DNA from 2 places in the Streptomyces sp. NPDC018947 genome. Region 1 is predicted to be linked to the other one. Evidence: predicted binding sites of a transcription regulator. Region 1 holds the regulator's gene; the other holds the start of a gene.
The links. Region 1 encodes HrcA, which represses chaperone genes, less so after heat shock. Its sites were predicted from a motif close to TTNGCACTCNGNNNNNCNGAGTGCNAA; they were not measured.
Positions count from the first base shown of each region.

Region 2: groES (co-chaperone GroES) is a predicted target of HrcA. The motif match lies at 4,141-4,167, and genes of this name have one in related genera.

Region 1 covers NZ_JBIRZD010000001.1:734,652-746,634, forward strand. Annotated here, with positions in the region: gene ACH499_RS03325 (S41 family peptidase) at 1-1,002, opposite strand, end outside; gene ACH499_RS03330 (hypothetical protein) at 1,150-1,683, opposite strand; gene ACH499_RS03335 (hypothetical protein) at 1,755-2,111, shown strand; gene ACH499_RS03340 (16S rRNA (uracil(1498)-N(3))-methyltransferase) at 2,121-2,870, opposite strand; gene ACH499_RS03345 (nitronate monooxygenase) at 2,867-3,952, opposite strand; gene dnaJ (molecular chaperone DnaJ) at 4,066-5,205, opposite strand; gene hrcA (heat-inducible transcriptional repressor HrcA) at 5,206-6,222, opposite strand; gene ACH499_RS03360 (MBL fold metallo-hydrolase) at 6,384-7,109, shown strand; gene ACH499_RS03365 (DUF3097 domain-containing protein) at 7,144-7,956, shown strand; gene hemW (radical SAM family heme chaperone HemW) at 8,050-9,282, opposite strand; gene ACH499_RS03375 (SpoIIE family protein phosphatase) at 9,335-11,509, opposite strand; gene ACH499_RS03380 (AMP-dependent synthetase/ligase) at 11,705-11,983, opposite strand, start outside.
Region 2 covers NZ_JBIRZD010000011.1:206,790-218,772, reverse strand. Annotated here, with positions in the region: gene ACH499_RS22155 (LysR family transcriptional regulator) at 1-153, opposite strand, end outside; gene ACH499_RS22150 (MOSC domain-containing protein) at 235-903, shown strand; gene ACH499_RS22145 (SDR family oxidoreductase) at 1,000-1,773, shown strand; gene groL (chaperonin GroEL) at 1,933-3,558, opposite strand; gene groES (co-chaperone GroES) at 3,686-3,994, opposite strand; gene ACH499_RS22130 (polysaccharide deacetylase family protein) at 4,241-5,005, opposite strand; gene ACH499_RS22125 (polysaccharide deacetylase family protein) at 5,002-5,934, opposite strand; gene ACH499_RS22120 (methyltransferase domain-containing protein) at 6,025-7,200, shown strand; gene ACH499_RS22115 (RNA polymerase sigma factor) at 7,210-8,499, opposite strand; gene ACH499_RS22110 (YciI family protein) at 8,544-8,900, opposite strand; gene ACH499_RS22105 (LCP family protein) at 9,030-10,103, opposite strand; gene ACH499_RS22100 (hypothetical protein) at 10,454-10,639, shown strand; gene ACH499_RS22095 (hypothetical protein) at 10,628-10,915, opposite strand; gene tsaD (tRNA (adenosine(37)-N6)-threonylcarbamoyltransferase complex transferase subunit TsaD) at 10,912-11,983, opposite strand, start outside.

The DNA of each region.
Region 1 (11,983 bases):
CTCGGCGTCCGTCACCCACACCACCCATTCCTCGCCGTCGGCGCGGAAGGCGCGCGGCAGCCGGGCGCGCACGCCGGGCGTCGCCTCCAGGGCGCGGGCCGGTCCCGAGCGGTGGGTGACCCAGTGGACGCCGCCGCGTACGGAGACCGCACTGCCGCGCGCGGTGTGGTCGGGGGACGCGGAGCCGAACCAGCGGGCGGCGTTGACGGGGTAGGGCTGGAGGTCGGTGCGGGAGCCGCCGAGGCGGATGTCCAGGCGGCGCGGTTCGGCGCCGTCGAGGTCGTCCAGCGTCCACAGTTCACCGGCGCTGGAGTAGACGACGCGGGTGCCGTCGGTGGCGGCGTGCCGGGCGTAGAAGCCGCCGAGGGGGGTGTGGCGGCGCAGGTCGGTGCCGTCGGCGAGGGAGGAGTAGAGCGCGCCGGTGCCCTCGTGGTCGGAGAGGAAGGCGATCCGCTCGCCCACCCAGAACGGGTACTCGATGTTGCCGTCGAGGTCGCCGTGCAGCCGTACGAACTCGCCGTCGTCCTCGGCGTCGATCCACAGCTTGCCCGCGGTGCCGCCGCGGTACCGCTTCCACCAGGCCGCCTCGCGGCCCATCGGCGCGGACAGCAGCACGGTGCGCGGGCCGTACGCCACGTCGCCGACGGGGCCGTGGGGCAGGGTGCCGGCGGGTCCGCCGTCGAGCGGGACGGCCCGGGCCGTGCTGCGGCGCAGGCTGGCCTGCCCGTACGCGCTGAGGGCGAGCACCCGTCCGTCGGGGGTCCAGCCGCGCACCTGTGTCTTGAGGTTGCCCCAGTGGGTGAGGCGCCGGGAGGGGCCGCCGTCGACGGGGGCGATGTGCACCTCGGGGGCGCCGTCGCGGGTGGAGGTCCAGGCGACGGTGGTGCCGTCGGGCGAGACGCGCGGGTGGTTCACGGGCACGTTGTCGGCGCTGACCCGCCAGGCGCGGCCGCCGTCGAGCGGGGCGAGCCACACGTCGTCCTCGGCGGTGAAGGCGACCAACTCGCCGTGCGGGTGCGGAAAGCGGAGGTAGGCAGGCGCTGCGGGCTGAGTCACCCCACCACCCTATGCAGGGGCGGGTCCGGCCGACAGAGGTTCCGATCAGTTGCCGCCCCGGCGCGCGGGAGCCCGACGGCGCGCCGGGTGCGGCTACTTGCCCTCCACGGGCCGGCAGTGCGGGTCGCCCGGGCACCAGATGGTGCGGGTGACGGTGACGGTGGGGCCCGGCCGGTCCCGGGCGGGGCCCTCGCCGGGAGGGGGCGTGGTCGCGTCGCAGTCGCCGAGGCCCTTGACGTCGAACCACCGCTTGCCGTCCACCTTCGCGGTGAGATCGCCGCGCACGCAGGCGCCGTTGACGACGCGGGTGACCTTGCCGTCGACGGTGATGTCCGCCCCGCCGTCGGTCTTGCCCTCGCAGTGGACGGAGGCGACGGCGCTCTCGCCGGCCGAGGCGGTGCGGCCGGAGTCGCCGTAGGAGGCGGTGCAGGTCAGCCACCGCACGTCGGCGTCGCGCCGGTCGAGTTCACGGGTCACGGTCTGGTCGGTCGTGTACGCCACGGACGCGGAACTGAGCCCGCCCGGGTCGCAGGCGGCGAGTCCGCCGACGGCGACGACCGCGCTCCCGGCCGCCAGCACCACCCGCCGGCCCCGCGGCCGGTACCGAATCCGCCTCAACGCCCACATGTACGGCAGCCTGCCACCGGTGCGGGGGCTCGCGGTAGGGCGCATACGGCCACTCCGGCTACCGTGGGCGGATGCGCGGCGACCGTCGTACGAGAAGGCTCGTGGTGGACGGGACGGCCGTCCACCTGTGGTCGGTGCGGCACCGGCACAGGACCGACGGGCCCTGCGCGGAGGTGCTCACCCTGCGCCGGGACGGGACGGCGACGCGCCTCGTCTTCCAGGGCGGCGAGGGGCGGTTCGTCCCGGACGGCTTCCCGCACTCGGGCCAGGTGGCCGTCGCAGACGCGGCGCTCAACCTGCACCAGCCCAGTGTCGTACGGGGCTTCGTCGACGAGGCGGCCCGGCGCGGCCTGCTGGACGGGCCCGCGGAGCTGGACGGCTGGGAGCTGTTCCCGGCGGTCGCCGCCGCCCGCGCCGCGGACGGCTGACCCGATCCGTCAGGACCAGCGGCCGGTGCGGGCGAGGAGGACGGCGGCCGCGGCGGTGCCCGCGGTGGAGGTGCGCAGGACGCTGCGTCCCAGCCGGTAGGGCCGCGCACCGGCCTCGGCGAACAGCGCCAACTCCTCCGGGGACACGCCCCCTTCGGGACCGACGACCAGCACGATGTCGCCGGACGCGGGGAGTTCGGCGGCGGCCAGCGGCTCCTCGCCGCTCTCGTGGAGTACGGCGGCGAAGTCCGCGTCGGCCAGAAGTGAGGCAACCCGCTTGCTCGTCGCCGCGTCCGCGACCTCGGGGAAGCGGACCCGGCGGGACTGCTTGCCGGCCTCGCGCGCCGTCGCCCGCCACTTGCCGAGCGCCTTCTGGCCGCGGTCGCCCTTCCACTGCGTGACGCACCGGGAAGCGGCCCACGGCACGATCGCGTCGACGCCGACCTCGGTCATCGTCTCGACGGCCAGCTCGCCGCGGTCGCCCTTGGGCAGAGCCTGGACGACGGTGATGCGGGGCCGCTCCTCGGGCTCCTCGTGGACGCGGTCCAGGCCGGCGACGACCAGGCGGTCCTTGCCCTCGGCGGCCTTCACCGCGCCCTCGGCCCAGCGTCCGCGCCCGTCGGTGAGGACGACGTCCTCGCCGGGCCGCAGCCGCTTCACGGAGACCGCGTGCCGTCCCTCGGGGCCGTCGAGGACGTACTGGCCGCCGGGCAGGTCGCCGGGCAGCAGCGAGTCGACCACGAACACCGGAGCCGTCATCGCTCCGTACCTCCCGTCACGTACCGCGTCAACGCCGCCTGGGCGGACGCGAGTTCGGCCACCAGAACCTCCACCAGCTCACCTGCGGGCAGTTCGCGGGCCATCCGGTGGCCCTGTCCCGCCCACAGCGCCACGCCCTGGGCGTCCCCCGCCTTCGCCGCCGCCTTGCGCAGCGGCGCCGTGAGGTGGTGCACCTCCGGGTAGGCGGCGGGGGCGTAGGGGCCGTGCTCGCGCAGGAACCGGTTGACCAGGCCGCGGGCGGGGCGGCCGGAGAAGGCGCGGGTCAGTTCGGTGCGGACGAACAGCGGGTTGGTCAGCGCCTGCTTGTGCAGGGCGTGCGCCCCGGACTCGGGGGTGGCGAGGAAGGCGGTGCCGAGCTGGGCCGCGCCGGCACCGGCGGCGAGCACGGCGGCGACCTGACCACCGCGCATGATGCCGCCGGCGGCGACGACGGGCAGGCTCACCGCCTCCCGGACCTGGGCGACCAGCGACAGCACCCCGATCCCGGCGGCGTCGGTCTCCGGCTGGTCGCGGTGGGTGCCCTGGTGGCCGCCGGCCTCGACGCCCTGCGCGATCACCGCGTCGGCGCCGGCCCGCTCGACGGCCCGGGCCTCCTCGGGGGTGGTCGCCGTGACCAGCACGAAGGTGCCCACGCGGTGCAGGGAGTCCACGGCCTCGCGGCTCGGGACGCCGAAGTGGAACGAGACCACGGGCACCGGGTCGTCCAGCAGCACGGCGAGCTTGGTGTCGTAGCCGTCGTCCCGTCCGCAGTCGGGGTCGCCCAGCTCGGTCTCGTACCAGGCGGCCTCACCGGCGAGCTGCTCGGCGTAGACGCCGACGGCGGAGGGGTCGGCGGTCTCCGGCTGCGGCATGAAGAGGTTGACGCCGAAGGGGCGGGAGGTCAGCCCCCGCACCTGCTTGATCTCCTGGTACATCCCGTCCGCGGTCTTGTACCCGGCGGCCAGGAAGCCCAGCCCTCCCGCCTCGCAGACCGCGGCGGCGAGCTGCGGCACGGAGACGCCGCCCGCCATGGGAGCCTGCACGATCGGGTAGGGGAAGAGATCGGTCAGCGCGGAGGACATGACCGCATGGTGTCACGTCCTTCGGACGAGTCCGAATCCGGGCTTCCGTCGGCATACGCCAGGAGCATCCGCATCCCGCGGGCCCGGGGGACGGCCCCGGGCCCCGGCACCCGTCAGCGCCCGTTGAACGCGTCCTTCAGTCGGGAGAACAGGCCCTGCTGGCCCGGCTGGAACTGGCCCTGGGGCCGTTCCTCGCCGCGCAGCTTGGCCAGCTCGCGCAGCACGCGTTCCTGGTCGGGGTCGAGCTTGGTGGGGGTGGTGACCTCGACGTGGACGATGAGGTCGCCCCGGCCGCCGCCGCGCAGATGCGTGACGCCCCGGCCGTGCAGCGGGATCGACTGGCCTGACTGCGTGCCCGGGCGGATGTCGACCTCCTCCATGCCGTCGAGGGTCTCCAGCGGCACCTTCGTGCCGAGGGCCGCCGCCGTCATCGGGATGGTGACCGTGCAGTGCAGGTCGTCGCCGCGGCGCTGGAACGTCGGGTGCGGCAGCTCGTGGATCTCCACGTACAGGTCGCCGGCGGGGCCGCCGCCGGGGCCGACCTCGCCCTCGCCCGCGAGCTGGATCCGGGTGCCGTTGTCGACACCGGCCGGGATCTTGACGGTCAGGGTGCGCCGGGAGCGGACCCGGCCGTCGCCCGCGCACTCCGGGCACGGGGTCGGCACGACCGTGCCGAAGCCCTGGCACTGGGGGCAGGGGCGCGAGGTCATGACCTGGCCCAGGAAGGACCGGGTGACCTGCGACACCTCACCGCGGCCGCGGCACATGTCGCACGTCTGGGCGGAGGTGCCCGGGGCCGCGCCCTCGCCGTTGCAGGTGTTGCAGACGACGGCCGTGTCGACCTGGATGTCCTTGGTCGTGCCGAACGCGGCCTCGTCCAGTTCGACCTCGATGCGGATCATGGCGTCCTGGCCCCGGCGGGTGCGCGAGCGCGGTCCGCGCTGCGACGCCGTGCCGAAGAAGGCGTCCATGATGTCCGAGAAGTTCCCGAAGCCGCCCGCGCCGAAGCCTCCGGCACCGCCGGCACCGCCGGCCTGGGACAGCGGGTCGCCGCCGAGGTCGTAGACCTGCTTCTTCTGCGGGTCCGACAGCACCTCGTAGGCGGCGTTGATCTCCTTGAACCGCTCCTGGGTCTTCGGATCGGGGTTGACGTCCGGGTGCAGCTCGCGCGCGAGCCTCCGGAACGCCTTCTTGATCTCGTCCTGGGAGGCGTCGCGGCGCACGCCGAGTACGGCGTAGTAGTCCGTGGCCACCTACGACTCCGCCAGGATCTGTCCGACGTACCGTGCCACTGCGCGTACCGCTCCCATCGTTCCCGGGTAGTCCATGCGGGTCGGACCGACCACGCCGAGCTTGGCAACCGCCTCGCCGCCCGAACCGTAGCCCACCGACACGACGGACGTGGAGTTGAGTCCTTCGTGGGCGTTCTCATGACCGATACGGACGGTCACGCCCGGATCCTTCGCCTCGCCGAGCAGCTTGAGGAGCACGACCTGCTCCTCCAGCGCCTCCAGGACGGGCCGGATCGTGAGGGGGAAGTCGTGCCCGAAGCGGGTGAGATTGGCGGTGCCGCCGATCATCAGCCGCTCCTCGTTCTCCTCGACCAGCGTCTCCAGGAGAGTGGAGAGCACGGTGGAGACCGTACCGCGGTCCTCGGCCTCGAAGGCCTCGGGCAGGTCCTCGACCAGGCTCGGCACGTCCGCGAACCGGCGGCCCGCGACCCGGCTGTTGAGCCGTGCCCGCAGGTCCGCGAGCGACGTCTCGCCGAACGGCGCCGGGCAGTCGACCATCCGCTGCTCGACCCGCCCGGTGTCCGTGATCAGCACGAGCATCAGGCGCGCGGGCGCGAGGGAGAGCAACTCCACGTGCCGCACGGTCGAGCGGGTCAGCGAGGGGTACTGCACGACGGCGACCTGCCGGGTGAGCTGCGCGAGCAGCCGCACCGTGCGGGCCACCACGTCGTCGAGGTCGACGGCGCCCTCCAGGAAGTTCTGGATGGCGCGCCGCTCGGGCGCGGTCATCGGCTTGACGCCGGCCAGCTTGTCGACGAACAGCCGGTAGCCCTTGTCGGTCGGGATGCGCCCGGCGCTGGTGTGCGGCTGGGCGATGAAGCCCTCGTCCTCCAGGGCCGCCATGTCGTTGCGCACGGTGGCCGGGGAGACGCCGAGGTTGTGCCGCTCGGTGAGGGCCTTGGAGCCGACGGGCTCCTCGGTGCCGACGTAGTCCTGGACGATCGCGCGCAGCACCTTCAGCCTGCGTTCACTGAGCATCGCGCACACCTCCAGAAGTCGTCCGCCCGGTGTTCTCCCTGGCACTCACCGTGTACGAGTGCCAGACTTCCCCGGCCCAGTGTACGGCCGTCGGGTACGCCCCCGGCAAGGCCGGGGCACCGCCGCGTGCCCGGGGGCCGTACGGCGCTAGCGTCCCGGTCATGACGACGACTTGGGAAGAGCTGGGCTGGGAGCGACTGGCGGCCGGGGTGGGCCGGTGCCGCCTGCCGGTGTGGGACTGCACGGCGGGGCTGATCGCCGGCACCGACGCGGCGCTGGTGGTGGACGCGGGGTCGAGCCTCGGCGAGGGCGCGCGGCTGCGCGGCGCGGCGCAGGCGCTCGCCGGGCGCCGTGTGACGCATCTCGCGCTGACCCACGCGCACTTCGACCACGTGCTCGGGGCGGCGGCGTTCGCGGGCGCGGAGGTGTTCGGCGCGGCGGGGGCGGCCGCGGTGCTCGCGGAGGGCCGGGAGGAGCTGCGGGCGGACGCGGTGGCTCACGGTCTGGACGCGGGGGCGGCCGAGGAGGCGGCCGGCGCCCCGGTCGCCGTCCACCACGAGGTGCGCGGCGAGCGGACGCTCGACTTGGGCGGCGGCAGGCACGCGGTGCTGGCCGACGTGGGTCCCGGACACACGGGGCACGACCTCGCGGTGCTGGTGCCGGGCGAGGTGACCGTCGTCTTCTGCGGGGACCTGGTCGAGGAGTCCGGCGAACCGCAGGCGGGCCCCGACGCGGTGCCGTCGCGCTGGCCCGCCGCCCTGGACCGGCTGCTCGGCCTCGGCGGCGAGGACGCGCTGTACGTGCCCGGTCACGGAGCGGTGGTGGACGCCGCGTTCGTCAGGGCCCAACGGGACGCCCTGGCCGCCCGGTTCGGCGTGTCGCGGTGATCACCGCGGGGGCGTTCCTCGTATCGTCGGCAGAATGCGCCAGTACTCCGCCGACCTGACCCCTCCGTGGAAGAAACCGCAGCCGGTGCCCGAGGTCCCGGCCGAACCGGGCCTGGTGGTCGAGGAGCCCGGCACCGGGTTCTGCGGCGCCGTGATCCGCTGCGAGGCGGGCACGGTCACGCTGGAGGACCGCTTCGGCAAGCACCGGGTCTTCCCGCTGGAGCCGCGGGGCTTCCTGCTGGAGGGCCGCGCGGTGACCCTGGTCAGGCCGGCCGCGGGCCCGCTGCGGCCCACCCGCACGGCGTCCGGCTCGGTCGCCGTCCCCGGCGCACGCGCGCGCGTCGCCCGCGCCGGCCGTATCTACGTCGAGGGCCGGCACGACGCCGAACTGGTCGAGAAGGTCTGGGGCGACGACCTGCGCGTCGAGGGCGTGGTCGTGGAGTACCTGGAGGGTGTGGACGACCTGCCGTCGATCGTCTCCGACTTCGCGCCGGGCCCGGACGCGCGGCTGGGTGTCCTGGTGGACCACCTGGTGCCGGGGTCGAAGGAGTGGCGCATCGCGGAGGCGGTGACGAGCGAGCACGCGCTCGTGGTGGGGCACCCGTACATCGACGTCTGGGAGGCGGTGAAACCGTCGTCCCTGGGCATCGACGCCTGGCCGCGGGTCCCGCACGGCCAGGACTGGAAGACGGGGGTGTGCCGCGCGCTGGGATGGCCGACGGAGAACACCGGCGCGGTGTGGCAGGCGATCCTGGCCCGGGTCCACTCGTACAAGGACCTCCGGCCGGAGCTGCTGGGGCGGGTCGAGGAGCTGATCGACTTCGTGACGGCCCCGCCGGGCGCGTAGCCGCGGGCGGTCGTGGCACAGGGCGGCACGGTGGGCGCGGCGGTCCCGCGACGGGCCGCGCACCTCGCCCCGCGTCGGCCCGCACGCCGGGCGTCAGTCCACCAGGTCCCGCACCACCGCGTCCGCCAGCAACCGCCCCCGCAGGGTCAGCACGGCCCGCCCCTCCCCGTACGGCCCGTCCTGCAGCAGCCCCTCGGACAGCGCCCGGCGCGAGGCGGCGAGGCCCTCCTCGCGGAGCAGGGACAGCGGCACCCCCTCCCGCAGCCGCAGCTCCAGCAGGATCCGCTCCACCCGCCGGTCCTCCTTGGTCAGGACCTCGCGCCCGGCCCCCGGCGACCTCCCCGCCGCCAGCGCCGCCGCGTACGCGCCGGGATGCTTCACGTTCCACCACCGCACCCCGCCCACGTGCGAGTGGGCGCCCGGCCCCGCGCCCCACCAGTCGGCGCCCCGCCAGTACAGCTCGTTGTGCAGGCAGCGCCCCGCCTCGGAGGTCGCCCAGTTCGACACCTCGTACCAGTCGAAGCCCGCCGCGGACAGCGTCTCCTCGGCGATCAGGTACCGGTCGGCGTGCACGTCGTCGTCGGTCATCGGGACCTCGCCGCGCCGGACCCGCCGGGCGAGCTGCGTCCCCTCCTCCACGATCAGCGCGTACGCCGAGACGTGGTCGGGTCCGGCGCCGAGCGCGGCGTCGAGGGAGGCGCGCCAGTCGTCGTCGGACTCGCCGGGGGTCCCGTAGATCAGGTCGAGGTTGACGTGCTCGAACCCGGCCGCGCGGGCCTCGGCGACGCACGCCTCGGGGCGCCCGGGGGTGTGGGTGCGGTCGAGGACCTTCAGGACGTGCTGCCGGGCGCTCTGCATGCCGAAGGAGATCCGGTTGAAGCCGCCCTCCCGCAGCGTGGCCAGGTACGCGGGGTCGACCGACTCCGGGTTGGCCTCCGTCGTCACCTCCGCGTCCGCCGCAAGGCCGAACTCGTCCCGGACCGCGCGCAGCATCCGCACCAGGTCGCCGGCGTCCAGCAGGGTGGGCGTGCCGCCGCCGACGAAGACCGTGCGGACCTCACGGGGGTCGTCGCCGAGGACCTCGCGGGCGAGGCGGACCTCGTCGGCGAGCGTCTCGGCGTAGTTGTCGCGGGAGGCGAGCACGCCGCCGGTGCCGCGCAGCTCGGTCGCGGTGTAGGTGTTGAAGTCGCAGTAGCCGCAGCGGGTGGCGCAGTACGGGACGTGCAGGTAGAAGCCGAGGGGGCGGTCAGCGGCCCCGGCGAGCGCGGACGCGGGCAGCGCGCCGTCGGCGGGGACGGGCTCGCCGTCGGGGAGTGCGGAGGGCATGCGTTCCATTGTCCCGTACGCCCGGCGTTTCCCGGCCCGCGCGCCCGGAGCGCTACTCGGCCTGGAGCACCATCAGCGCGAGGTCGTCCTCCGGCGGCCGGGGACCGAACTCGTGGACCAGCCGCCGGATGCGCTCGGCGACCAGTCCGGCGTCCAGCCCCGCGCACCCGGCGAGCGCTGCGGCGAGCCCGTCGCCGTCGTCGAACTGGCGGGAGCCGCTGCGCCGCTCGGTGACGCCGTCGGTGACGCACAGCAGGGTGTCGCCGGACCGCAGCTCGAAGGTCTCGCTCGTGTACGTCGCGTCCTCGACGACCCCGAGCAGGGTCTGCGGCTGCGCGACCGCGCCGACGGTGCCGTCCGGGGACAGCAGCAGCGGCAGCGGGTGGCCGGCGGAGGCGAGGGTGCAGCGGACGACGCCGTCGCCGACGGGGACGAGTTCGCCGTAGAGCAGGGAGAGGAAGCGGGTCTGCGGTCCGTCGCCCGGGGCAACCGGTCGGCCGCCGACGGCGACCAGGGCGCGGGCGGCGGCGTCCGCGGCCTCGGTGGCGTCGTCGAGGAGGAGCTGGTTGAGGCGGTCGAGGACGTCGGGGACGCCGTATCCCTCGCGGGCCAGCAGCCGCAGCCAGGGCCGGGCGAGCCCGATGACGACGGCGGCCTCGGGGCCCTTGCCCTGGACATCGCCGACGGTGAAGCACCAGCGGCCGTCGCCGGCCGGGAAGAGGTCGTAGAAGTCGCCGCTGGGGCCGCCCTTGTCGCAGGGTTCGTAGACGAGGGCGCTGCGCACTCCGGGGATCTCGGCGACGGCGCCGGGCAGCAGGCCGCGCTGGAGGACGGCGCTGATGGTGGCCTGGCGGGCGTACTGGCGGGCGGCGCCCACGGCGAGCGCCACCCGGCGGCTGAGGTCCTCGACCAGACCGCTGATCTCCTCGGGGAAGGCCGGGACGCCGGCCCGTCCGATGACGAGGGTGCCGAGCGGCCGGCCGCCGGCGACCAGGCGGTAGGCGAGCGCGGCGCCGTGCTCGGCGTGCGGGCCGAGCGCGTCGCCCGGCCAGGGGTGGGAGACGGGCCCCGAGCGCCACGGGTCGCGCGCGCGGGGCGGGTCCTTCTCCAGGGCCGTCCGCAGTTCGTCGACGCGGCTCTCGCAGGCGTGCCAGACGCGGGCCAGCCGCGCTCCGAGGGAGGCTCCGGGGTCGTCGCCCCAGGCTCCGCCCCGGCCCAGGGACTCGTCCTCCAGCCACACGGCGCACCAGTCGGCGAGCCGGGGCACGACGAGCTGGCCGGTGAGGGAGGCGACCAGTTCCTCGTCGAGCTGTCCGGCCAGCAGGTCGGAGGCCTCGGCCAGGAAGGACAGGGCGCCGCGGCCCAGCCAGTCCCGGTCGCGGACGCCACGCCGGCCGGGCTCCTGCGCGCCGTCCCCCCAGTCCGGCCACTGCGGGCCGTCGCCCCCGTCGGGTCCGTCCGCACACGCGCCGTGCGCCGGGACGGCCGGGGTGTGCGCGGCGTCCGGGTGCGCCGTGCCCGACGGGACGACGGGAGTGCCGGCCCCGTCCGGGCGCATGGTCCCCGCCGGGGCGGGGGTGCCCGCCGCGTCCGGGCGCGCGGTCCCCGCCGGGGCGGCCGGAGCGTCCGGTGCTTCCGCCGCGGGGCCCGGCAGGGCGGGCGGGAGGCCGTGCCGGACGGAGCCGCGTTCCCCGGCGTGCGCCTCGATCCGCTCGTCGTCCTCGCCGCCCGCCGCGGGCAGCCGCGCCCACACCGTCTTCGCGCCCGGCCGGTAGGTGATGCCCCAGGCCTCCGAGAGGGAGGCGACGAGACGCAGGCCGCGTCCGTACTCGGGGATCTCGTGCGGCGTGACGGGCTCGCCGCCCCTCGGCGCGCGGGAGGGGCGGTGGTCGGTGACCTCCACGACGAGCGTGCCGCTCTCCTCCAGGCGGCAGGTCACCTCGACGTCGGTGCCGGCGTGCACGACGGCGTTGGTGACCAGCTCGCTGACGACCACCAGCGCGTCGGCGGCGAGGTGGCCGGTGAGCTGCCGGGAGCCGGGCAGGCCGAGCTCCGCCCAGTCGGCGAGCGCGGCGCGGACCATCGCGCGGGCGGCGCCCGGCGCCAGGGAGCTGCCGAGCAGGACCACGTGCGCCCGCGCGCACTCCGGGGCCGTCACCCCGGCGGCGGGCGCGGGCGCGCCGATGGCGCAGGAGACGGTTTCCCGTTGCGTCGGAATGGCACCCATGGACGGCTCCCCGGGCAGGTCGTGCGATGGCTCGCAGTCGTTGCCGACAGAGTGGCAGACCGAGACCAGCCATAAGCACCGAGTTACCGAAGTGAGCCGCCCCGGAGGAGATCCGCGCCAGGCACATGCTCGAACACGGCCACGGAACGGACATGTTCGAGCATGTGCCGTGCACATTGCGTCCCCGAGGGGGCGCTACGCCTCGCGCGCCCCCTCGTACATCTCCTCGATCAGATGCTTGTACTCGCGCTCCACCACCGGCCGCTTCAGCTTCAGGCTCGGGGTGATCTCGCCGTGCTCGACGTCGAGGTCGCGGGGCAGCAGGCGGAACTTCTTGATGGTCTGCCAGCGCTGGAGACCCTCGTTGAGCTGCTTGACGTAGCCGTCGACCAGCTCGACGGTCGCGGGCGCCGCGACGACCTCCGCGTACGTCCTGCCCTCCAGGCCGTTCTCCTTGGCCCAGTCCATGATCGC
Region 2 (11,983 bases), on a different contig from region 1:
GCGCACGAGCAGGGGGGTGCCGACGGAGGCCTCCAGGGCCTTCATCTGCTGGCTGACGGCGGGCTGGGTGCAGCCCAGCTCCCGCCCTGCGGCGGAGAAGGAACCGGTGGATGCCACGGCGCGCAGCACGCGGAGATGACGAGCCTCGATCACACCTTCGAGGATAAGCGACCCTTTGACCGTACGCCGGATAATGCGTCGACTCTTTGATGTGGATTGTCCTACCGTTCGGCCATGAAGCTTCTGTCTGTCAATCTCGGCCGCCCGAAGGCCGTGCCCTACACCGATCAGCCCGACGGCCTGACCGGCATCGACAAGCGGCCGGCCGACGGACCCGTCCGGGTGACGGCGCCGGGCCCGAGGGGCGTCGGCGCGAGCGGGCTGGCCGGGGACGCGGTCTGCGACACGCGGTACCACGGCGGTGACCACCAGGCCGTGTACGCGATGGCCCGGGAGGACATGGACGAGTGGGAGCGGGAGCTGGGCCGCCCGCTGCCGCACGGCGCGTTCGGCGAGAACCTCACCACGACGGGCGTGGACGTCTCCGGCGCCCTGATCGGCGAGCGCTGGCGCGTCGGCCCCGATCTGCTGCTGGAGGTCACGAGCGGCCGGATCCCGTGCCGTACCTTCCAGGGCCATCTGGGTGAGCAGCGGTGGGTGAAGCGCTTCACGGCCAAGGGCGCGCCGGGCGCCTATCTGCGGGTGATCGAGCCCGGTGAGATACGGGCGGGCGACCCGGTGGAGGTGGTGCACCGGCCCGGCCACGAGGTGACGGTGGCGGTGCAGTTCCGGGCGGTGACGACGGAGCGCGACCTGCTGCCCCGGCTGCTCGCGGCGGGCGACGCGCTTCACCCGGACGCGCTGGCGAAGGCCCGGACGTACATAGAGAAGCACGGTTCCTGACCCGGCATCAGCGGACCTTGCTCCACGGGGCCTTCACGAGGCGTGGTCCCGGTGAGCGGAACGGACCTGTCCGGTCCGGACCCATAACCTTGCGCCATGACAACGGCATTGATTACGGGATCGACGGCGGGCATCGGCGCCGCGTTCGCGCGACGGCTGGCGGCGGACGGGCACGACCTGGTGCTGGTCGCCCGCGACACCAAGCGGCTGCGCGAACAGGCGACCGAGCTGCACGACCGGCACGGCATCGAGGCCGAGGTACTGACGGCCGACCTGTCGACGGACACGGGCATCGAGGCGGTGACCGCCCGGCTGGACGACCGCAGGAACCCCGTCGACCTGCTGATCAACAACGCCGGCTTCGGCAACAAGGGCCGTTTCCTCGAGGTCTCCATGGCCGACGAGCTGACGATGCTCAAGGTGCACTGCGAGGCGGTGCTGCGGCTGACCGCCACGGCGGCGGAGGCGATGCGGGCGCGGGGACGCGGCGGCATCGTCAACGTCGCCTCGGTCGCCGCCTTCCTCCCGCGCGGCACCTACGGCGCCTCCAAGGCGTGGGTCGTGCAGTTCACGCAGGGTGTGGCGAAGGATCTGGCAGGCAGCGGCGTGCGCCTGATGGCCCTGTGCCCGGGCTTCGTGCGCACGGAGTTCCACGAGCGGGCGGGGATGGGCACGGACAACATCCCGAACTGGATGTGGCTGGACGCGGACAAGCTGGTCGCGGCGGCCCTCGCCGACCTCTCCCGCGGCAAGTCCCTCTCCATCCCGGACCCCCGCTACAAGGCCCTGATGGGCGCGGCGAAGCTGCTGCCGCGGAACCTGCTGGGCGGCATCAGCTCCCGCACGGGGCGCAAGTACGGGCCGCAGTAGGAGTGCGCCCCGCAAGGGGCGCGGGGAGCCGCGCGATCAGCCACGACGGCGCCGCGCGCGGCGACGAACCCACCGGGGCGGACGTGATGCCACCCCGGGAAAACCACGGTGCCCGGCACCCCCCACAGGGGGCGCCGGGCACCGTCGGCTCAGCTCAGCTCAGTGGGCGTGGCCGTGGCCGTGGCCCGCGGCGGCCGGCTCTTCCTCTTCCTTCTTCTCGACGACCAGGGTCTCGGTCGTCAGGAGGAGGGAGGCGATGGACGCGGCGTTCTCCAGGGCGGAGCGGGTGACCTTGACCGGGTCGATGACGCCGGCCTTGACCAGGTCGCCGTACTCGCCGGTGGCGGCGTTGTAGCCGCTGCCCTTCTCCAGCTCCGCGACCTTGGAGACGATCACGTAGCCCTCGAGGCCCGCGTTCTCGGCGATCCAGCGCAGCGGCTCGACGGCGGCCTTGCGGACGACGGAGACACCGGTGGCCTCGTCGCCGGTCTTGCCGAGGTTGCCCTCGAGGACCTTGACGGCGTGGACCAGGGCGGAGCCACCACCGGAGACGATGCCCTCCTCGACCGCGGCGCGGGTCGCGGAGATGGCGTCCTCCAGACGGTGCTTGCGCTCCTTCAGCTCCACCTCGGTGGCGGCGCCGACCTTGATCACGCACACGCCGCCGGCCAGCTTGGCGAGGCGCTCCTGGAGCTTCTCGCGGTCCCAGTCGGAGTCCGTGTTCTCGATCTCGGCCTTGATCTGGGCGATGCGGCCCTCGACCTCGTCGCGCTTGCCGGCACCGTCGACGATCGTGGTGTCGTCCTTGGTGACGGTGATGCGGCGGGCGGTGCCGAGCACGTCCAGGCCGACCTGGTCGAGCTTGAGGCCGACCTCCTCGGAGATGACGGTGGCGCCGGTGAGGACGGCCATGTCCTGGAGCATCGCCTTGCGGCGGTCGCCGAAGCCCGGGGCCTTCACCGCGACGGCGTTGAAGGTGCCGCGGATCTTGTTCACGACCAGGGTCGACAGGGCCTCGCCCTCGACGTCCTCGGCGATGATCAGCAGCGGCTTGGAGGCACCCGCCTGGATGACCTTCTCCAGCAGCGGCAGCAGGTCGGCGATGGAGGAGATCTTGCCCTGGTTGATGAGGATGTACGGGTCCTCCAGGACGGCCTCCATGCGCTCCTGGTCCGTCACGAAGTACGGCGACAGGTAGCCCTTGTCGAAGGCCATGCCCTCGGTGAAGTCCAGCTCCAGACCGAAGGTGTTGGACTCCTCGACGGTGATGACACCGTCCTTGCCGACCTTGTCCATGGCCTCGGCGATCAGCTCGCCGACCTGCTGGTCCTGGGCGGACAGCGCGGCCACGGCGGCGATGTCGGACTTCTCGTCGATCGGGCGGGCGGTGGCGAGGAGGTCGTCGGAGACGGCCTTGACGGCCGCGTCGATGCCCTTCTTCAGCAGCGCCGGGGAGGCACCGGCGGCGACGTTCTTCAGGCCCTCGCGGACCAGCGCCTGGGCCAGGACCGTGGCGGTGGTGGTGCCGTCACCCGCGATGTCGTTGGTCTTGGTCGCCACCTCCTTCACGAGCTGGGCGCCCAGGTTCTCGTACGGGTCCTCGATCTCCACCTCGCGGGCGATGGTGACGCCGTCGTTGGTGATGGTCGGGGCGCCGAACTTCTTGTCGATGACGACGTTGCGGCCCTTGGGACCGATCGTCACCTTCACCGTGTCGGCAAGCTTGTTGACGCCGCGCTCGAGGGCGCGACGGGCGTCCTCGTCGAACTTCAGGATCTTCGCCATGGGAGCGGGAGCCCTCTCGGAAATCTGGTCTAAGGGAAAACTGACTGCGCCCCTCGCGCCCGGCTTCTTATCGGTCGCGGGGGCCAGGGGCGCAGCTTCGGCAGAGTCGAGGTGAGTCGGCCGGGTCTTACTTCTCGATGATCGCGAGCACGTCGCGGGCCGAGAGGACGAGGTACTCCTCGCCGTTGTACTTCACCTCGGTGCCGCCGTACTTGCTGTAGAGCACGACGTCGCCGACCTTGACGTCGAGCGGAAGACGGTTGCCGTCCTCGAAGCGGCCCGGGCCCACGGCCAGGACGACGCCCTCCTGGGGCTTCTCCTTGGCGGTGTCCGGAATGACCAGGCCCGAAGCCGTGGTCTGCTCGGCGTCGAGCGGCTGGACCACGATGCGGTCCTCGAGCGGCTTGATGGCAACCTTGGAGCTGGCGGTCGTCACGATCCGACCTCCCCCTTCGGAGATCTCACGGGGTTAACTGTCTGAGGTGGCGACCAGGTCGATCCGTCGTCGCGGGTGCCGGACCTGCCCGTCGCTTTGTTGGCACTCTCCAGGGGGGAGTGCCAGAGCCGAGACTATGACCGCGATTAGCACTCGGTCAAGCGGAGTGCCAATGCCCGCGGCGCGTCGGCCGGATTTCCGGTGCTGAGGCCGGTTCCCGGGCGCGTCCACGCGTCCGTGCGGGCGTCACCGGGGGCTGCGCCCCGGACCCCCGCTCCGGCCTTCGGCCTCGCCCTCGAACGCCGACGGGCCGGAGTGGAGGTAGTCCTCCAGGCGGGCCACCCGCAGCCCCCGCTCCTCGATGCGCCGCAGCAGGTCCGGCGTGCGGGACGGGGACGTGACGGACACGATGTCGCCGGGGCTCAGGCGGTGTTCGCCTCGGGTGTAGGCGAGGGTGCCGTCGTCTGCCAGCGCCGCCCGCCACAGGACGACGGCGGTGATGCCGCAGTCGGCGGCGGCGCGCAGGGTCGTGTCGTCGTACCGGCCGTGGGGCGGGCGCAGGAGGTGGGGGCGGACGCCGAAGCGGGAGCCGAGCTTGGTCTGCTGCCCGCAGATCTCGGCGCGCTGGCCGGCGTAGGGCAGGCCGCGCAGGGAGCGGTGGTCGAGGGTGTGGTTCTGCAGGCCCGCGCCGACCGAGCGCAGCCGGGCGAAGTCGCCGTAGGCCGGTCCGGCGACGGCGTCGGTGAGGAACAGCGTGACGGGGAGCCGCCGTTCGCGGAGCAGGGCGGTGAGGCGGGGATCGCGGCCGGCTTCGTCGTCGTAGGTGAGGAAGACGACCCGGTCGGCGGTGCGGACGTGGTCCAGGACGGGCGGCATCTCCTGGCCCTGCCCGCCGGCCCGGGCCGGTTTCCCGGCCGGGGGCGCGGCGCCGGGGCCGGAGAACGGGGCGCAGCCGGCGAGCAGTACGGCGGCCAGGGCGGCCCCGGCCGGCCGGAGGCGCCCGCGCCTCACAGGTAGTCCTCCAGCCGGGCCACGGCGTATCCCTCGGCCGTGACGCGGTCCAGGAAGCGGCGGGCCATGTCCGTCATCGTGCCGTCCCAGGCGCCGCGGCCGCGGAAGTGGCTGAGGACGATGTCGCCGGGGTGCAGGTCCCGGTCCCACTCGCGGTACTCCCAGTGGTCGACGTAGACCTCCTCGTTCCAGATCGGCGCGTAGCGGATGCCGCAGGACTTGGCGGCGCGCAGGGTGTCGCGGTTGTAGTTGCCGTAGGGCGGGCGGAAGAGGACGGGGCGGGTTCCGTACCGCTCCTCCATCACGTCCTGCATGCCGCAGATCTCCCGCCGCTGCTCCTCGTAGGAGAGCGCGGGGAGGTAGGGGTGGTTCAGCGTGTGGTTGCTGAGGGTGACCCCGCGGGCCTGCATCTTCGAGAAGTAGCCGTAGTCGTCCCTGATCTCCTTGTCGGTGAGGAAGACCGAGTACGGGATCTTCAGCTCGCTCATCATGCGCAGGAACGCCGGGTCCTTCTCGGCGCCGTCGTCGATGGTGAGGAAGACGATCCGTTCCTTGGTGGGGACCGTGGTGAAGACCGGCGGGAGGCTCTCCTGGCCGTCCACCTCGAAGCCCTTGCGGGCGGTGATCAGCGGCTTGCGCGCGGGCGGCGCCGGCGCGGTCAGCGGGACCCGCGCGAGGTTCCAGCGCTTGGCCGCGGCGACCCGGGCGGCCTGCGCCGCGCGGAGCTTGGACGCGTAGGCGTCGAGGGCGCGGGCCGGAGGTGCCTCGAGGGGCTCCCGGCCGGGGGCGCCGCGCACCTCGGAGGTGTCCTGCGCACAGCCGGTGGCGAGGGCGGCGAGGAGGAGGACGGCGAGGCCGCCGCGCAGGCGGACACGCGACGACGCCACCCGAGATGCCCGGCATTTGTCATTTTGTACGACTACTCGCATGGTGCCGGATCCTCGCAGCCCCGGGCCCCGGCCCCCGTCCCGACACCGCGCCGGACGCACACCATCCACCGACTGGCCCACAATGGGCCGGTGAACGACCTCGACGCCCTCCTCGCCCTGCTCACCCCCGAAGGCCGCGCCCTGCTCGACGAGGTCCGCGACACCGACCCCGCGCGGGAGTTGGCGGTCGCCACCCGGCTGCGCCGCGAGCACCCGGCCGGCCTGGTGTCGGCGGCGCTCGGTCAGGCGCGGCTGCGGCAGCGGGCGGCGGCCAAGTTCGGGCCGGAGGACGCCGGCCGGATGTTCTTCACGCCGAACGGGGTGGAGCAGTCGACGCGGGCGAGCGTGGCCGCGTACCGGGCCGGCCGGCTGGCGGAGCTGGGCGTGACCTCCGTCGCCGACCTGTGCTGCGGCATCGGCGGTGACGCGATCGCGCTGGCCCGCGCAGGGATCCGGGTGCTGGCCGTCGACCGCGACCCGGTGACGGCCGCGGCGGCCCGCGCCAACACCGGGGCGCTGGGGCTCACCGGTCTGATCGAGGTGCGCGAGGCGGACGTCACCGAGGTGGACACCGCCGGGTACGACGCCGTCTTCGTCGACCCGGCGCGGCGCGGCGGACGGGGCCGCATCTTCGACCCGGAGGCCTACTCGCCGCCGCTGTCCTGGGCCGTGGAGGCCGCCCGTACCGCGTCCCGCGCCGCCGCGCTCAAGGTGGCGCCGGGCATTCCGCACGAGGCGGTGCCCGCGGACGCCGAGGCGGAGTGGATCTCGGACGGCGGGGACGTGAAGGAGGCGGTGCTGTGGTTCGGCACCGCGCCGGGGGCCGTGCGGGCCACGCTGCTGCCGGGGCCCCGCACCCTGCTCGGCACCGGCCTGCCCGACCCGGAGGTCCGCACGCCCGGCCGCTATCTGTACGAGCCCGACGGCGCCGTCATCCGGGCCCATCTGGTCGCCGAGGTCGCCGAACAGGTCGGCGGCGGGCTGCTCGACGCGACCATCGCGTACGTCACCGCCGACGCGCTGCGGCCGACGCCGTACGCGACGGCGTACGAGATCACCGACCGGATGCCGTTCAACGTCAAGAAGCTCAAGGCGCTGCTGCGCGAGCGGGAGGTCGGCACGCTGACCGTGAAGAAGCGGGGGTCGGCGGTCGAGCCCGAGGAGCTGCGCCGCAAGGTCAGGCCCCAGGGGCCGAACGCGGCGACGGTGTTCCTGACCCGTGTCGCGGGGGCGCCGTCCATGCTGATCGGGCACCCGGCGCGCTGAACCGCCCGCTCAGCCGCACTCCTCGGCCCGGCGGACCAGCAGCTCGCGTTCGCGTTCGTTGCGGGCCAGGGACGCGGCCCGTTCGAACTCCGCCCGGGCCTCGGCCGTGCGCCCCAGGCGCAGCAGGAGGTCGCCGCGGACGCTGGGCAGCAGGTGGTACCCGCGCAGCGCGGGTTCGGCGGCGAGGGCGTCGACGAGGGCGAGGGCCGGGGCGGGTCCCTCGGCCATCGACACGGCGACCGCGCGGTTGAGTTCGACCACCGGGGACGGGGCGCGGGCGGCGAGCATCCCGTACAGCGTGGCGATGCGCGGCCAGTCGGTCTCCTCGTAGCGGTACGCCGTCGCGTGGCAGGCGGCGATGGCGGCCTGGATCACGTACGGGCCCGGGGCGCCGGCCGCGTGCGCGGTGGCGCGGTCGAGGGCGGTGATGCCGCGGGCGACGAGCATGCGGTTCCAGCGGCTGCGGTTCTGGTCCTTCAGCAGGACGGGTTCCCCGTCGGGGCCGGTGCGGGCGGCGGTGCGGGACGCCTGGAACTCGAGCAGCGCGGTCAGGCCGTGCACCTCGGCTTCCTTGGGCATCAGGGCGGACAGCACGCGGGCCAGGCGCAGGGCGTCCTCGCACAGACCCGGGCGGAGCCAGTCGTCCCCGGCGGTGGCCGCGTACCCCTCGTTGAAGATCAGGTAGATGACCTCCAGGACGGAGCCGAGGCGGGCCTCGCGGTCGGGTCCGTACGGCACCTCGAAGGCGACGTTCTTCCTGGCCAGCGTGCGTTTGGCGCGCACGATGCGCTGGGCGACCGTCGGTTCGGGCGCCAGGACGGCGCGGGCGATCTCGGAGGTGGTGAGGCCGCCGAGCAGACGCAGGGTGAGGGCGATGCGGGCCTCGGCGGACAGCACCGGGTGGCAGGCGGTGAAGACGAGCCTCAGCAGGTCGTCGTCGATGCCGTCCGGGTCGGCGGGCTCCTCGGGCGGCGGCGCGGCGGCCGGCAGGTCCCGGCCGATCTCGGCCAGCTTGCGGGCGTAGGTCTCCCGGCGCCGGATCAGGTCGACGGCGCGGCGCCGGGCGGTGGTCGTCAGCCAGGCGCCGGGGTTGTCGGGCACCCCCTCCCGCGGCCACTGCTCCAGGGCCGCGACGAGGGCGTCCTGCGCGATCTCCTCGGCCACGCCCACGTCCCGCACGAGGCGGGCGACGGTGGCGATGACGCGGGGCGACTCCAGGCGGAACACGGTCTCGATGGCGTCCGCGGCCCGGTCGGGGCGGGCGGTTCCGGGCGGGGCTGCGGTGGGCTGTGGCTGCACAACCCACCATGCAACACCCTCCAGGACCCGGGGCAAAGCGGAAGTCAGCCCTCCATGATCTCCCGCACCTCACAGGTGACCGTCCAGTGCTCCTCGTGGACCTTGAGGAAGCGCTTGGTCCACTCGATCGCCTCGGCCATGTCCTTGGCCTGCATCAGCGCGTAGCCGCCGACGACCTCCTTGGACTCGGTGAACGGGCCGTCGGTGACGGACAGGTCGCCGCCCTCGTAGTGGACGCGGGTGCCCTGGGCCGTGGGGGTCAGCCCGGCGGTGTCCAGCAGGACGCCGGCCTTCGTCATCTCCTCCATCAGCTCCCCCATCCGCTGCATCAGCTCGGGGCTGGGGCCCTCGGCGGGGGCGTTGTTCTCGTCGATGCGCACGAGCGACAGGTAGCGGGGCATGGTGACTCCTCGTTCGGTGTGCCGGCCGGTCCTTCCCGGCCTCTCACCCCTGCGTCGAACGGCGGGGCCGGGGATCGACACCCCCGCCGAAAAATTCTGGAGAATTTTTCCGGACCGCGTCCGCGCAGGTCAGCGCAGTGACTCCCACAGTTCCCGGGCGTCCGGCTCCCGTGCCACCACCCGGTTGTCGTCCCAGGGCGCCGGCACGACCGGCATCGTCACCGTGCGGACGGCGTCCGCCGACAGTCCCGACAGGCTGCGGCCGAGGTCCGTCAGCTCGCCCAGCGAGTCCAGGCCGGTGTCGGTGGTGAGGCTGCCGGTGACGGCGTCGGCGACCCGGTACAGCTTCGCGGGATCGGTGAGGAGGCCGGCGTCGGAGATCCGCTCCAGCAGTGCCCTGACCAGTTTCTGCTGGAGCTCGATGCGGGCGAGGTCGCTGCCGCCGGCCAGTCCGTACCGGGTGCGGGCCAGCCCGAGGGCCTGGGTGCCGTCGAGGTGATGGGTGCCGGCGTCCAGCCGGAGGTGGCTGCGGTCGTCGTCGATGTCGGCGTCGGTGGTGACGGTGACGCCGCCGAGGGCGTCGACCAGGCGGGCGAAGCCGGAGAAGTCGATCTCGATGTAGTGGTCCATGCGGACGTCCGTGAGCGTCTCGACGGTCTTGACCGCGCAGACCGGGCCGCCCAGGGCGTACGCGGTGTTGAACATCGCGCCCTGCGCCTCGCGGGTCGTGCCGCCGGACGGCAGCGGGCAGGACGGGCGGGTGACGAGCGTGTCGCGCGGAATGCTGACGACGGTGGCGGAGGTCCGGCCGGGGTCGAGGTGGACGACCATCGCCGTGTCGGAGCGGGCGCCCTCGCTGTCGCCGCCGCCCAGTTCCCGGTTCTCCTCACCGCCGCGCGAGTCCGACCCGAGCACGAGGATGTTCAGGGCGCCGGTGGGCGGCGGGTCCTCGGACGCGGCGGCGGAGGGCGCGGTGACCGGCCGTGCGGGGCGGTCGTCGCCGAGCGCGCCGTTGATGTCGACGCTCCTGATGTTGCCGTTCAGATGCCAGTACGCCCAGCCCGCCGCGGCGGCCCCCAGCAGCAGCGCACCGGCCAGGGCGAGGCCCGCGGCCCTGAGCCCCCTCGCCCGGCCGTCCCGCTCCCCCGCGCGCCCGCTCCCCCGTTCCTCCGCGTACCCGTCCCGCCCAGCCCGCGCCACCATGCCTCAGCCCCCGCCCGTCCCGTTCGCCCGCGCCCCACACGGGCCCCCCACCTGGGAGGAACATAAGTCCGAATAATGGGACGGGGACAGACGCCGACGGCATTCTGCGGAAATTCTCAGATTCCGCGGGACGCGGCGGGAGGCCGCGCCGTCCCGTTTCCGGCGCGCGCCCGCGCCGACGGTGTTTCGTCCCGGCACCGTGCGGGGCATCCCCCCTCTACCTTGCGGCTGCTCGCCAGGAGGGGGACTGATGGAGCGGTGGGCCCCCGCAGCTACTTCGACCACGGCGCGTACGGGACGCTCCGTGCCGCCGCGGCCGCCCGCGACCGGGAGGGGACCACACCCAGCGCATGGACGCCAAGGACGTCATCCAGCGGATCCAGCAGGCTGTCCTGCGGGCCACGGAGCGGTTCCTGACGGAGCACAACGTGGACACGTCCGCCCTGCGCCCCGCCCAGGAGAGCGTGATGAAGCAGACGTACAACATCAACGGGCCGGTCAGCGGCCAGAACAACTTCCCTGTCTCACGTCCCTGACGGCGGCCCTGGGTCTGTGAGGGGCCCGTCCACCGACTCGAACCGCCACCGGTGCACCGCCCGGGTGGTCAGCCCGCCGTCGGGTTCCGGGAGTTCGGGGAGGTCGGCGTCGTAGTCGGCGTCCCACCAGGTGATGACGAGGACGCGGTCCTGCGGGGCGCGCAGGGTCTCGCGGCGCAGGGGCTCGGCGGCGAGCGGCTGGGCGCGGGCCCAGGCCAGCAGGTCCTCGCCCCGGCCGGGCACGGCCCGCGCCTCCCACATCAGGGCGACGGTCACGAGTACAGGTTCTCCTTGCCGACCTCGTGCACGTGGTCGTGCGAGTGTCCCGGCACGTGCGGGTCGGTCACCGGCAGCGACGAGTCGGCCGACAGGTCCCAGTCGGAGGCGGCCCGGTCGCGGGCGACCATCTCGGCGCCGAGCGCGGCGACCATCGCGCCGTTGTCCGTGCACAGCTTGGGCCGCGGTACGCGCAGTCGGATGCCGGCCGCCTCGCAGCGCTCCTGGGCGAGCGTTCGCAGCCGGGAGTTGGCGGCCACGCCGCCGCCGATCATCAGGTGGTCGACGCCCTGGTCCTTGCAGGCCCGTACGGCCTTGCGGGTCAGCACGTCCACGACCGCTTCCTGGAAGGAGGCCGCCACGTCCCGCACCGGCACGTCCTCGCCCGCCGCCCGCTTGGCCTCGATCCAGCGGGCCACGGCCGTCTTCAGCCCGGAGAAGGAGAAGTCGTACGCGGGGTCGCGGGGGCCGGTCAGCCCGCGCGGGAACGCGATCGCCTTCGGGTCGCCCTCGCGCGCGTACCGGTCGATGACCGGGCCGCCGGGGAAGCCCAGGTTCAGCACGCGGGCGATCTTGTCGAAGGCCTCGCCGGCCGCGTCGTCGATGGTGGCGCCCATCGGACGGACGTCGGAGGTGATGTCCGTGGACAGCAGCAGCGAGGAGTGCCCTCCGGAGACCAGCAGCGCCATCGTCGGCTCGGGCAGCGGGCCGTGTTCGAGCTGGTCGACGCAGATGTGCGAGGCGAGGTGGTTGACGCCGTACAGGGGCTTGCCGAGCGCGTAGGCGTACGCCTTCGCCGCCGAGACGCCGACCAGCAGGGCTCCGGCCAGGCCGGGGCCGGCGGTGACGGCGATGCCGTCGAGGTCGCGGGCGCTGACGCCCGCCTCCTTCAGCGCGCGGTCGATGGTGGGGACCATCGCCTCCAGGTGGGCGCGGCTCGCCACCTCGGGGACGACGCCGCCGAAGCGGGCGTGCTCGTCGACGCTGGACGCGACGGCGTCGGCCAGCAGGGTGGTGCCGCGCACGACACCGACGCCGGTCTCGTCGCAGGAGGTCTCGATCCCCAGT